One region of the Candidatus Thiodiazotropha endoloripes genome, then DNA from elsewhere that is predicted to be linked to it. Evidence: predicted binding sites of a transcription regulator. Region 1 holds the regulator's gene; the other holds the start of a gene.
The links. Region 1 encodes FNR, which switches genes on or off when oxygen is low (the NO sensors DNR and NnrR bind a similar motif). Its sites were predicted from a motif close to TTGATNTANATCAA; they were not measured.
Positions count from the first base shown of each region.

Region 2: A3193_RS05590 (TatD family nuclease-associated radical SAM protein) is a predicted target of FNR. The motif match lies at 3,340-3,353, and genes of this name have one in related genera.

Region 1 is NZ_LVJW01000003.1:609,107-613,889, forward strand. Features, by position in the region: gene A3193_RS02790 (class I SAM-dependent methyltransferase) at 1-333, shown strand, start outside; gene rnhA (ribonuclease HI) at 366-800, shown strand; gene dnaQ (DNA polymerase III subunit epsilon) at 805-1,509, shown strand; gene fnr (fumarate/nitrate reduction transcriptional regulator Fnr) at 1,569-2,327, opposite strand; gene A3193_RS02810 (sulfur globule family protein) at 2,723-3,073, opposite strand; gene A3193_RS02815 (CTP synthase) at 3,426-4,783, shown strand, end outside.
Region 2 is NZ_LVJW01000003.1:1,234,301-1,239,083, forward strand. Features, by position in the region: gene A3193_RS05575 (U32 family peptidase) at 1-715, opposite strand, end outside; gene ubiU (ubiquinone anaerobic biosynthesis protein UbiU) at 719-1,714, opposite strand; gene mnmL (tRNA modification radical SAM protein MnmL/YtqA) at 1,759-2,676, opposite strand; gene A3193_RS05590 (TatD family nuclease-associated radical SAM protein) at 2,682-3,281, opposite strand; gene A3193_RS05595 (HDOD domain-containing protein) at 3,462-4,783, opposite strand, start outside.

The sequences.
Region 1 (4,783 bases):
GTGAGGTTGCTGCGCATGCGCTCTTCCACGCCTCCCTGGTGTGGCCACTTTTTCAGCAGCCGGCGGGTACTGGATTGGCTGGCACTGCTGGGCTTCGATCTGCTGGAGATCCAGTATCTGAACTACCGGCCACCGATTCAAAGCCTGGGTGTGATGCAGAAGTTGCAGTTTATGGAGCAGTTCGGTGACAAGGTCTATCCGAATTTTGGTGGTGTGTATATCATACTGGCGGTGAAGCGAGTGGTGACGATCACCCCGATCCGGCCGAAATGGTCGGTGAAGAAGCGGGTTATTCCCACCGCAGCTGAACCCACAATCAGAAACGGTACCTGAGTTACACCTACCATGGATTGCAGCAGAATTCGATGACACAGCATGTAGAACTCTTTACGGATGGCGCCTGCAAGGGCAATCCCGGGCCTGGTGGCTGGGGGGCAGTATTGCGCTATGGGGATCATGAGAAACAACTCTTTGGGGGCGAGGCCAGCACCACCAATAATCGCATGGAGTTGTTGGCGGTCATCAAGGGATTACAGCAGCTGAAAAGAGCCAGTCGTGTCGCTGTGACCACCGATTCCCAATATGTCAAAAATGGCATTACCCAATGGATTCATAACTGGAAAAAGAATGGCTGGAAGACGGCCGCCAGGAAGGCGGTGAAAAATGCCGATCTGTGGCAGAGCCTCGACTGCGAGGTTAAAAAACACCAGGTGGATTGGCACTGGGTGAAAGGGCATGCGGGGCATCCCGGTAATGAGTTGGCGGACCAGCTGGCCAACAAGGGTATCCAGGAGCTGTAGGATGATGCGTCAGATCGTGCTCGATACTGAAACCACAGGTCTGGAGCCTGAACAGGGCCACAGGATCATTGAGATCGGCTGTGTCGAGCTGGTCGACAGGCGGCTGACCGGTAACAATTTTCATCAGTTTCTCCAGCCGGAGCGGGAGATCGATGCCGGAGCTATCGAGGTGCATGGCATCACCAATGAGTTTCTTGCCGATAAGCCCAGATTTTGTGATGTGGCCCAGGATTTCGTGGAGTATGTACGTGGTGCCGAGCTGATCATCCACAACGCCCCGTTTGACGTGGGATTCCTCGATCATGAGTTGAAACTGATGGAGAATCCCCAGCGTATCGACACGCTTAGCGCGGTTACCGATACACTGGTGATGGCAAAGAAGATGCATCCGGGGCAGAGGAACAGCCTCGATGCCCTGTGTAAACGCTACGATATCGACAACTCTCATCGTGAGCTTCATGGAGCACTACTCGATGCGGAGATTCTGGCGGATGTCTATCTGATGATGACCGGCGGCCAGGCGGCACTGGTGTTGGATGATCAGCTCGGACAGCAGGGTGGCGATGAGAATGCGGCCGACAATATCCGTCGTCTGGCTGCCGACCGTCCACCCCTGAAGGTGATCCTGGCGGATGAGTCCGAGCTGGAAGCCCATCAGCGGCAGCTTGAAGCGATGGGTGAGGCCTGTATCTGGCACAAACAGCCGTAGCGGTCGAATCGGAGAAAAGACCCTAGGGCCTATTAGATTTAGTGTTAACAGGCCCTAAGTCAGCCCCTTGATTGACTCGATTTGGCGCTGTCGCTGCCCTGCACGATGTCGTAGAGTCTGGGTATGTCGAGCAACTGAACATGTTTGCGTTCCACCCTCAGCAGGTTTTCATCCTGAAAACGGGTAAAAAGCCGGCTGACTGTTTCAACGGCCAGGCCAAGATAGTTACCGATTTCATGACGGGACATACTGAGAAAGAAGTCGCTGGCTGAAAACCCCCGTTGTTTGAATCGCTCCGAGAAACTGAGCAGAAAGGTGGCCAGGCGCTCTTCGGCACTCTTTTTACCCAGCAGGGTCAGCATTTCCGTATCCTGGCCGATCTCGCGGCTCAGCAGGCGGTACATCTGATGCTGCAGGCTGGGCATGATGGCGCTCAGAGACTCCAACTGGGAGAATGGGATCTCGCACACCGCAGTGGTCTCAAGGGCAATCGCCGAGCAGGTGTGGCAATCATCCTGAATGGCATCCAGGCCGATCAGCTCACCCGGAAGGTGGAAGCCCAGTACCTGTTCTCCGCCATCTTCGTTGGGACTGTAGGTTTTTACCGAGCCGCTGGTGATGACCCGCAGGCTATGGAACTTATCACCGCCACGGTATAGATGATCCCCACGATGGTAGGGTCGGCCCCGTTTGATGATGCAGTCAAGGCGCTCCACGTCATCCGGTGTCAATCCCATCGGTAGACAGAGGGTGGCCAGACTGCAGTTCTTGCAGGCTACCTTGATATTTTCAAATGAGACAACTTTTCTGCTAGTCAAGTAATCGCTCCAGCATGCGGGGTGCTTTGATATCAACGCCTGGTAAAGACGGTTTTCGCGTCAGGGGTATCATTTCCTTTCCGAGATGACCTCAATTTCCTCAATGGCGTTACAGCTCCCAGAGGTTGATGTTTAAACCGCTGGAGCCACCTCTACCGCATTCCCGGCAAACAGCCTGTCGGAGCGGATAGCTTGTCTCCCCATCCTACAACCACATCCTTGTCTCTCTACTATTTTGTGAACCAGCACACGGCCTATTTTTCCAGAAATTCTTGATGTTGATCAAGTCGTTTTGGTTTTTTTATTACTTTGGGTCATTGCAGGAGCCGTATCCAGGGCCGTTGGGAGCAAAAAAAAGCCGGCCTGAAGGCCGGCTTTTCTGCACATGGGTAGGCTTATTGAGCCGGTGCAGCTGGTGCAGGTGCTGCAGCTGGAGGCGCAGGATAGCCGTATGGAGCACCGTAAGGAGCGCCATAAGGAGCACCATAACCGTATGGAGCGCCATAACCATAAGGTCCATAGCCACCATAGTCACGGTAGTAGTTGTTACCCCGGCCATAGCCAGAACCGCGGGCATTACCACTCATGCCGAAGCTGAAATCACCGGAGCCATCACCCCAACCATCGCCCCAACCGTCATTGTTCCAGCCGCGGTTACCATAGCCAGGACCGCCCCACCAGGCAGAGGCACTGGTAGACGCAGCTACAAGAGCAGCGATGCTCAGAACTTTAGCAAATTTAGTCATGCTTTCTTCCTCTCAAATGATTGTTTTGATACTACCATCGGTGATGTATAAAAGTGGCTTCCTAAGCCTCCATCATACGATGCTTGAGGACTCTACAACGAGGTCGGCCGAAAAAACGGCTTGGACTGTCGGGTAAAGTGCTACTAGCCTCAGTAGTTGTTATTTGCGAAACACGCCAATCGATTATAGACCTTGAGCGGTGATATTCAAACGAATTCTTCCCCCCTCGGCAGTTATGACGAATCTATGACGGACCGGCCCTTCGAGATTGAGTGAAGAGGGCCAATCTGGTACTGTTTACCCCCGTCCTATATCCCATTCCCAGCACTCTAACCCTGGTAAGCAGAATTACATGACCAGTTTTATTTTCATTACGGGCGGTGTGGTTTCCTCACTTGGTAAAGGTATCGCCTCAGCCTCTCTGGCCGCACTCCTCGAGGCCCGCGGCCTGGATGTCACCATGATCAAGCTGGATCCCTATATCAATGTGGATCCCGGCACCATGAGCCCTTTTCAACATGGTGAGGTGTTTGTTACCGAGGATGGATCGGAAACCGATCTGGATCTCGGTCACTACGAAAGATTTATCGACAGCACCATGGGCTGCAATAACAATTTCACTACCGGCCAGATCTATGAGCAGGTGATCCGTAAGGAGCGCAAGGGAGAGTATCTGGGCGGTACGGTACAGGTAATCCCACACATAACGAATCAGATTAAGGAGAGTATTCTGCTCGGCGCCGGAGATAAGGATATCTGCCTGGTTGAGATTGGCGGCACCGTCGGTGATATCGAATCTCTGCCTTTTCTCGAGGCAATTCGTCAGATGGGTGTGGAGATGGGGCAGCAGCGGGCCATGTTCATGCATTTGACCCTGGTTCCCTACATCAAGGCCTCAGGTGAGATCAAAACCAAGCCGACCCAGCACTCGGTGAAAGAGTTGCGCTCGATCGGTATTCAGCCGGATATTCTGGTGTGCCGTTCGGAGCAGCCCCTGCCGGAGCCGGAACGCAGAAAGATCGCTCTGTTCACCAATGTGCCTGAAGAGGCGGTCATCTCTGCGGTGGATGCCGATTCCATCTATCGGATTCCGGTGCTGTTGCACGCCCAGGGTATGGATGAACTGGTAAATCAGCGATTTGGTCTGAATCTTCCCCCTGCCAATCTCTCGGAGTGGGAAGCCTTTCTCGAAGGGCTGGATAACCTCGAGGGCGAGGTGAAGGTGGCCATGGTGGGTAAATATGTTCACCTGACCGAAGCCTACAAATCCCTCTCCGAGGCCCTGGTGCATGCGGGTGTGCATACCGGCAACCGGGTGGTGATTCACTATGTGGATTCAGAGCAGATTGAGAAGAGCGGGACCGAGAGCCTGCAGGGTATGGATGCCATTCTGGTACCCGGCGGCTTTGGTAACCGAGGCGTTGAAGGAAAAATCGAAGCCGTGCGCTATGCCCGGGAAAACCGCATACCCTACCTGGGCATATGTCTCGGCATGCAGGTGGCGGTGATTGAGTTTGCCCGTCACGTGGCGGGATTGGAGGGTGCCCACAGTACCGAATTCAATCGCTCCACACCCAATCCGGTGATTGGCCTGATTGTGGAGTGGCTTAATGCGGATGGACAACTGGAGACTCGCAGCGAAAACTCCGACCTGGGCGGCACGATGCGTCTCGGGGGGCAGGAGTGCAATCTGCAGTCCGGCAGCCTAAC
Region 2 (4,783 bases), 630 kb from region 1:
GCTTCATATCAGCCAGTTCCTGGAGCAGGTTACAGCTCTTTGCTGAGACGGTTTGAATGCCATTCAAAGCCAGTAAGGGCTCTCCATCCTGGGTTGAGAGGAGTCTGCCGTCTGGGTAGTCGATACATTTATATTGGCAGTCATCCTTTGGCAGGTTGTGAGAGCGGGCGGTGAAGCAACGGGCGGACAGGGTGAGTGGCATCCGACCGTAACAGAAAATTTCCGTCTCTACGCCTGCCGGTCGTTGCAGTTGCATTTGCTGCAACGTCTCCCTACCCAGTTCAAGCGGCATCACCCAGCGGATGAGCCCCTTCGCGGCAAGATGTTTCAGGGTTTCCGCATTGTAGATATTTATGCTGGGGCCGGTAGTGAAAGGCAAATGTCTTTGATGCAGGATCTGTACGGCACCGATGTCGTTGGCTTCCACGGTAAAGCGGCCATTTTCACAGATCTTTCTGAGGGTCTTCAGTTCGGATTCTGCCTCGAGCAGTGCCAGCGTGGAGAGCACGATCTGTTTGTCGCTCTGCTCACTCAGCTTGGTTGCGATGTCGATCCACTCCTGGGTCTTCAGGCTGCGGCGCTTGGAACAGACGGTTTCACCCAGGTAGATGATGTCCACCGGCATTTCTGCCGCCTGCTCATAGAACTGGTAGATCTCATCTCTTGACCAGTAGAACAGAATGGGTCCGAGTGACAACTTGGGATTGGTGCTCATGGATTATTGCCAGGGTCTGTAATAGGGGCCAAGGGTGGTTGAATTTCCTTCTGAAACCTGGTCGAGGGCACTCTGCCAGGCGGCTTGTGGCTGATAGCCTTGCGGGTCACGCTGACAGGCATCGATGGCGGCACGCCAGATTTTGGCAACCTGGGCAACATAGGCCGGCGCCCGCTGTCGGCCTTCGATTTTGATCGCTCTGACTCCGGACTCATAGAGTTGAGGCAGGAGTTCCAGTGTATTCAGGGAGGTGGGCTCCTCGATGGCGTAGTAAGTGTTGTCACCTACGGCAAAACGACCTTTGCATATCGTAGGATAACCGGCCTGTTCATCCCGGCCGTAGCGGTCGGTGAGGATACCGTTTAGGCGGGATTCCAGTCCCTCACTTGTCTCCCGATATTCAACAAATTGTGCCGGGGAGCAGGCACCGTGGGTGTTGGGTGATTCGCCGGTAACATAAGAGGAGAGTATGCAGCGGCCCTCAACCATCACACAGAGGCTGCCAAAGCCGAAAATCTCTATCTCGACCTGGCTGTTTTCGATTACCTGCCTGACCTGGCTGAGTGATAACACCCGAGGCAGAACAGCCCGCTTGATGCCAAATGAGTCGGCATAAAATGCCAGCGCTTCATAGTTGGTACTCGAGGCTTGAACGGAAAGGTGCAGGTTGAGGTCGGGATAGGTGCGATGGGCATACCCCAGGATACCGATGTCGGCGCAGATCAGGGCATCAACACCGAGTGACGCAGCGCTGTCCACCGCCTGACACCAACGCTCCCAGCCCTCAGGCCTTGGAAAGGTGTTGATCGCCATGAAGACCCGTTTACCACGGGATTTTGCATAACTGATCCCTTCACGGGCCCGTTTCAGATTAAAGTTGAGCCCGGGAAAATGGCGGGCGTTGGTATCATTTTGCAGCCCAAAGTAGACCGCGTCAGCGCCGTTATCGACGGCAGCTTTCAGAGAGGGCAGATTGCCGGCAGGGCAGACCAGTTCCATATTGCTTCTCATAGTTAATAATCCGGCGAGCAATTCATATCAGTTCAGGCAACGTTTCGGCAACTCTGGCGGCGACGTTGCAGTTCCCGGGCGATTCCATTTAACACCTGCCATTTGAATGCACACCAGGCGGGTGTCAGCAGAATTGTTTCGGAAGCGGTGCCGGTCAGTCTGTGCCAGACGATGTTGTCAGGCGCCTGTTCCACCAGATCGGCAGCGATCTGGATATAGTCGTTCATCGTCAAAGGGGTGTATTCGCCGTTTCGCCAACTGTTTGCCAGCCGGGTTCCTTTGACCACATGTAGCGGGTGCAGCTTGAGGCCGTCTGTACCGAGCGCTGTGACCCGCCGCAGACTCTCCCGGTTATGCTGGGAAGTTTCACCGGGCAGGCCGGCAATCAAATGGGTGCAGACCTTGATGCCCCGGCTTCTTGCTCTGAGTACCGCATCCTGGTATTCGGCGAACCCATGTCCCCGGTTGACCTGTTCCAGGGTCTCATCAAAAGCGGATTGCAGACCCAGTTCCAGCCAGATCTCATAGCCTTGTGTCTTATAACCGGAGAGTAGTTCCAATACCCCGTCGGGAACGCAGTCAGGCCGGGTTCCGATCGAGAGTCCGATGACATCCTGCTCGGCAAGCGCCTCATCATAACGCTCCGCCAACCGATCGAGAGAGTCGTAGGTATTGGTATATGCTTGAAAATAAGCAAGATATTTATTCGCCCCGGTACGCTTTCGAATAACCTCCCGGCCGGCTTGCAACTGTTCACTGATCGGTTTGGGACGACGGCCATTGGGGCTGAATGAGACATTATTACAGAAAGTGCAACCACCAAGCCCTTTGGTACCGTCTCTGTTAGGGCATGTGAACGCTGTATCAAGCGCAATTTTGTGCACTCTCTCCCCATAGCGATTGAGCAGATATTGCCCGAATGTGGGGAGTTGTTCAGCCAGGGTGGTCATGCGAATCAACCCACTACATTGAGTTCGCGGCGACGAAATTTCACTTTCAGTTGTCTTGCGATACCTTCACAGGCTTCGATATCGACCCCATCCAGGCCATCGATCGCTGTGGCGGTCACATCAGGGATATATTTTGTTGCCCGATCAAGAAATGCCAGCATAGCCTGATAGGAGCCAGGCAGGTTGGGGCGGCAGTGTAGATCGTAAATCTCACTGTTTTGCGCATTCAACGAGACCGACAGGGCATCGACGCATTGCGCCAGTTCAGGCAGGGTATCTTGTTTGTGCACCAGGTTGCAGAGTCCATCCGTATTGACCCGCACACGTCCGCCGTGCTGTTTGACATAGCGAGCAACCTCCAGCAGTACATTGAGCCTGAGTGTGGGTTCGCCATAGCCACAAAAGACAATCTCATCATATTTGGAGACATCGCCAATGGATGTGATCACCTCTTCGGCAGTAGGGCGGTGGTGAATGGTCAGGTCATAACCCTGTACCGTCATGTCACCCTGGGTCTTTGGGCAGAAAGCACACTCAAGGGTGCAGCGGTCGGTAATGCTGAGATAGAGATTGTTGCCGATTTGGTAGCTGATCTGCTGTTGCACGATGCTCTCATAGAGTGAGTTTAGAGAGGCTATCCTAGCGTTTGAAATGAGCGAAACAATGACTTTGGTCAAGACAATCACTGAGATAAAAAACTCAGTACAAGCAGATTATTGGTACGTAATCAGATCTGATTGAGTAATCGGTTCTAAGGGCGGCGTTCAGCGGTAATCGTGCAGTGCTTATTTGCCGCCACCCATTGTTTTCATCATTTTCTGGCAGATTACCTTGAAGTTTTCGAACTGCTGGCGAGTTACCCCTGGCCCACTTAAGCCGTTATCCGCGTAAAAAAGTCCCACCGGTTTGTTACGGATGAAGATCGACATGGAGACGAATCCACTGGTGTTGATCTGTTCTTTTGCCTCTTGGGGGATCATGGGAAGGTATTTTTCAGCATTATCCTTATTCAGAATAACAGCTTGAGGTTTGTTTAATAATATCTTGAATAAACTAGGTTTTTTTGTGTCAAGCGCAAAGCCTTTCAGGGACAGCTGCTGTTCTGACTCTATGACCAGGCGGGATCTGATCATGGCGCGATCGGGTGTAAGCATGGCAAACATGGTGCGGCTCAGGCCAAGATCCTCGTGCATCTGTTGCAGGGCGCTGTTGAGCATCTCCTGTAATGGGTTGCTCTTTTGTGCCGGTGGCGTGTCGCTGACAGCTGCGGGTTTTTGCTGTTTCACTGCAGGTGTTTCTGTTTCAGGGGGCGATTTGCTGGTGCTGGGTTGTGTCTTCTGATCTGGCGCCGGTTGAGGTTTTTCCAGCGCAGCCTTTTGGGACGGGGGTGTGTGCTTGGTCGGTTGTTCCGCTTTTCTACTGGCAGACTTTGTGACGGGCTTCGGATCGCCGCTGATGATATAGAAGCCCGGCAGTGGCAGGGGGAGGGCATGCAGATCCCGCGCGGCCTCTGCGGCCAATCGGTGTAGCGCTGAAATGGCATTTTCCTGGGGGATTTCCAGGAACTCGGCCAGCAGTTCCATATCCCCTAAGGTCTTTTCCCGCTGCCAACCCAGGCTGGTTTCCCGGGCGATTGCAGAGGAGAGCATCACCGAGAGGGGTTTGGGCAGAAAACTGTTGGAGATACCCTGTGACTCTTTGATCAGATCCGGCAGTTGCCAGCGTTCGCTCAAGTGGATATTGAGTGTCTCGAATGTGCAGCCCAACTCGGCTTTGGCAACACTCTCCCGGTCATCCCCGCTGAGAATTTTGTTTTGCACACGCTGCATCTCATCCGGAACCACAGACCACAGGGCCATCTCGCCGATATCGTGCAGCAGGGCCCCGGTATAGAGTCCATCCGTGTCCGGCAGATTACGCATCTTGGCCAGACTGCGGACATAAAGTGCTGCATGAGCCGCCCGACTGTAGCAATTGTAGAGACCGCGTCTTGGGGGACCTTTCAGTTTATCCTCGAGGGAAGGCAGGGTTTTACTGGCCTGTTCGATCAACTCCATCCCCAGCATCGGGATCGCCAGTGTGATTCGGGTGATCGGCTCCTTGGGTT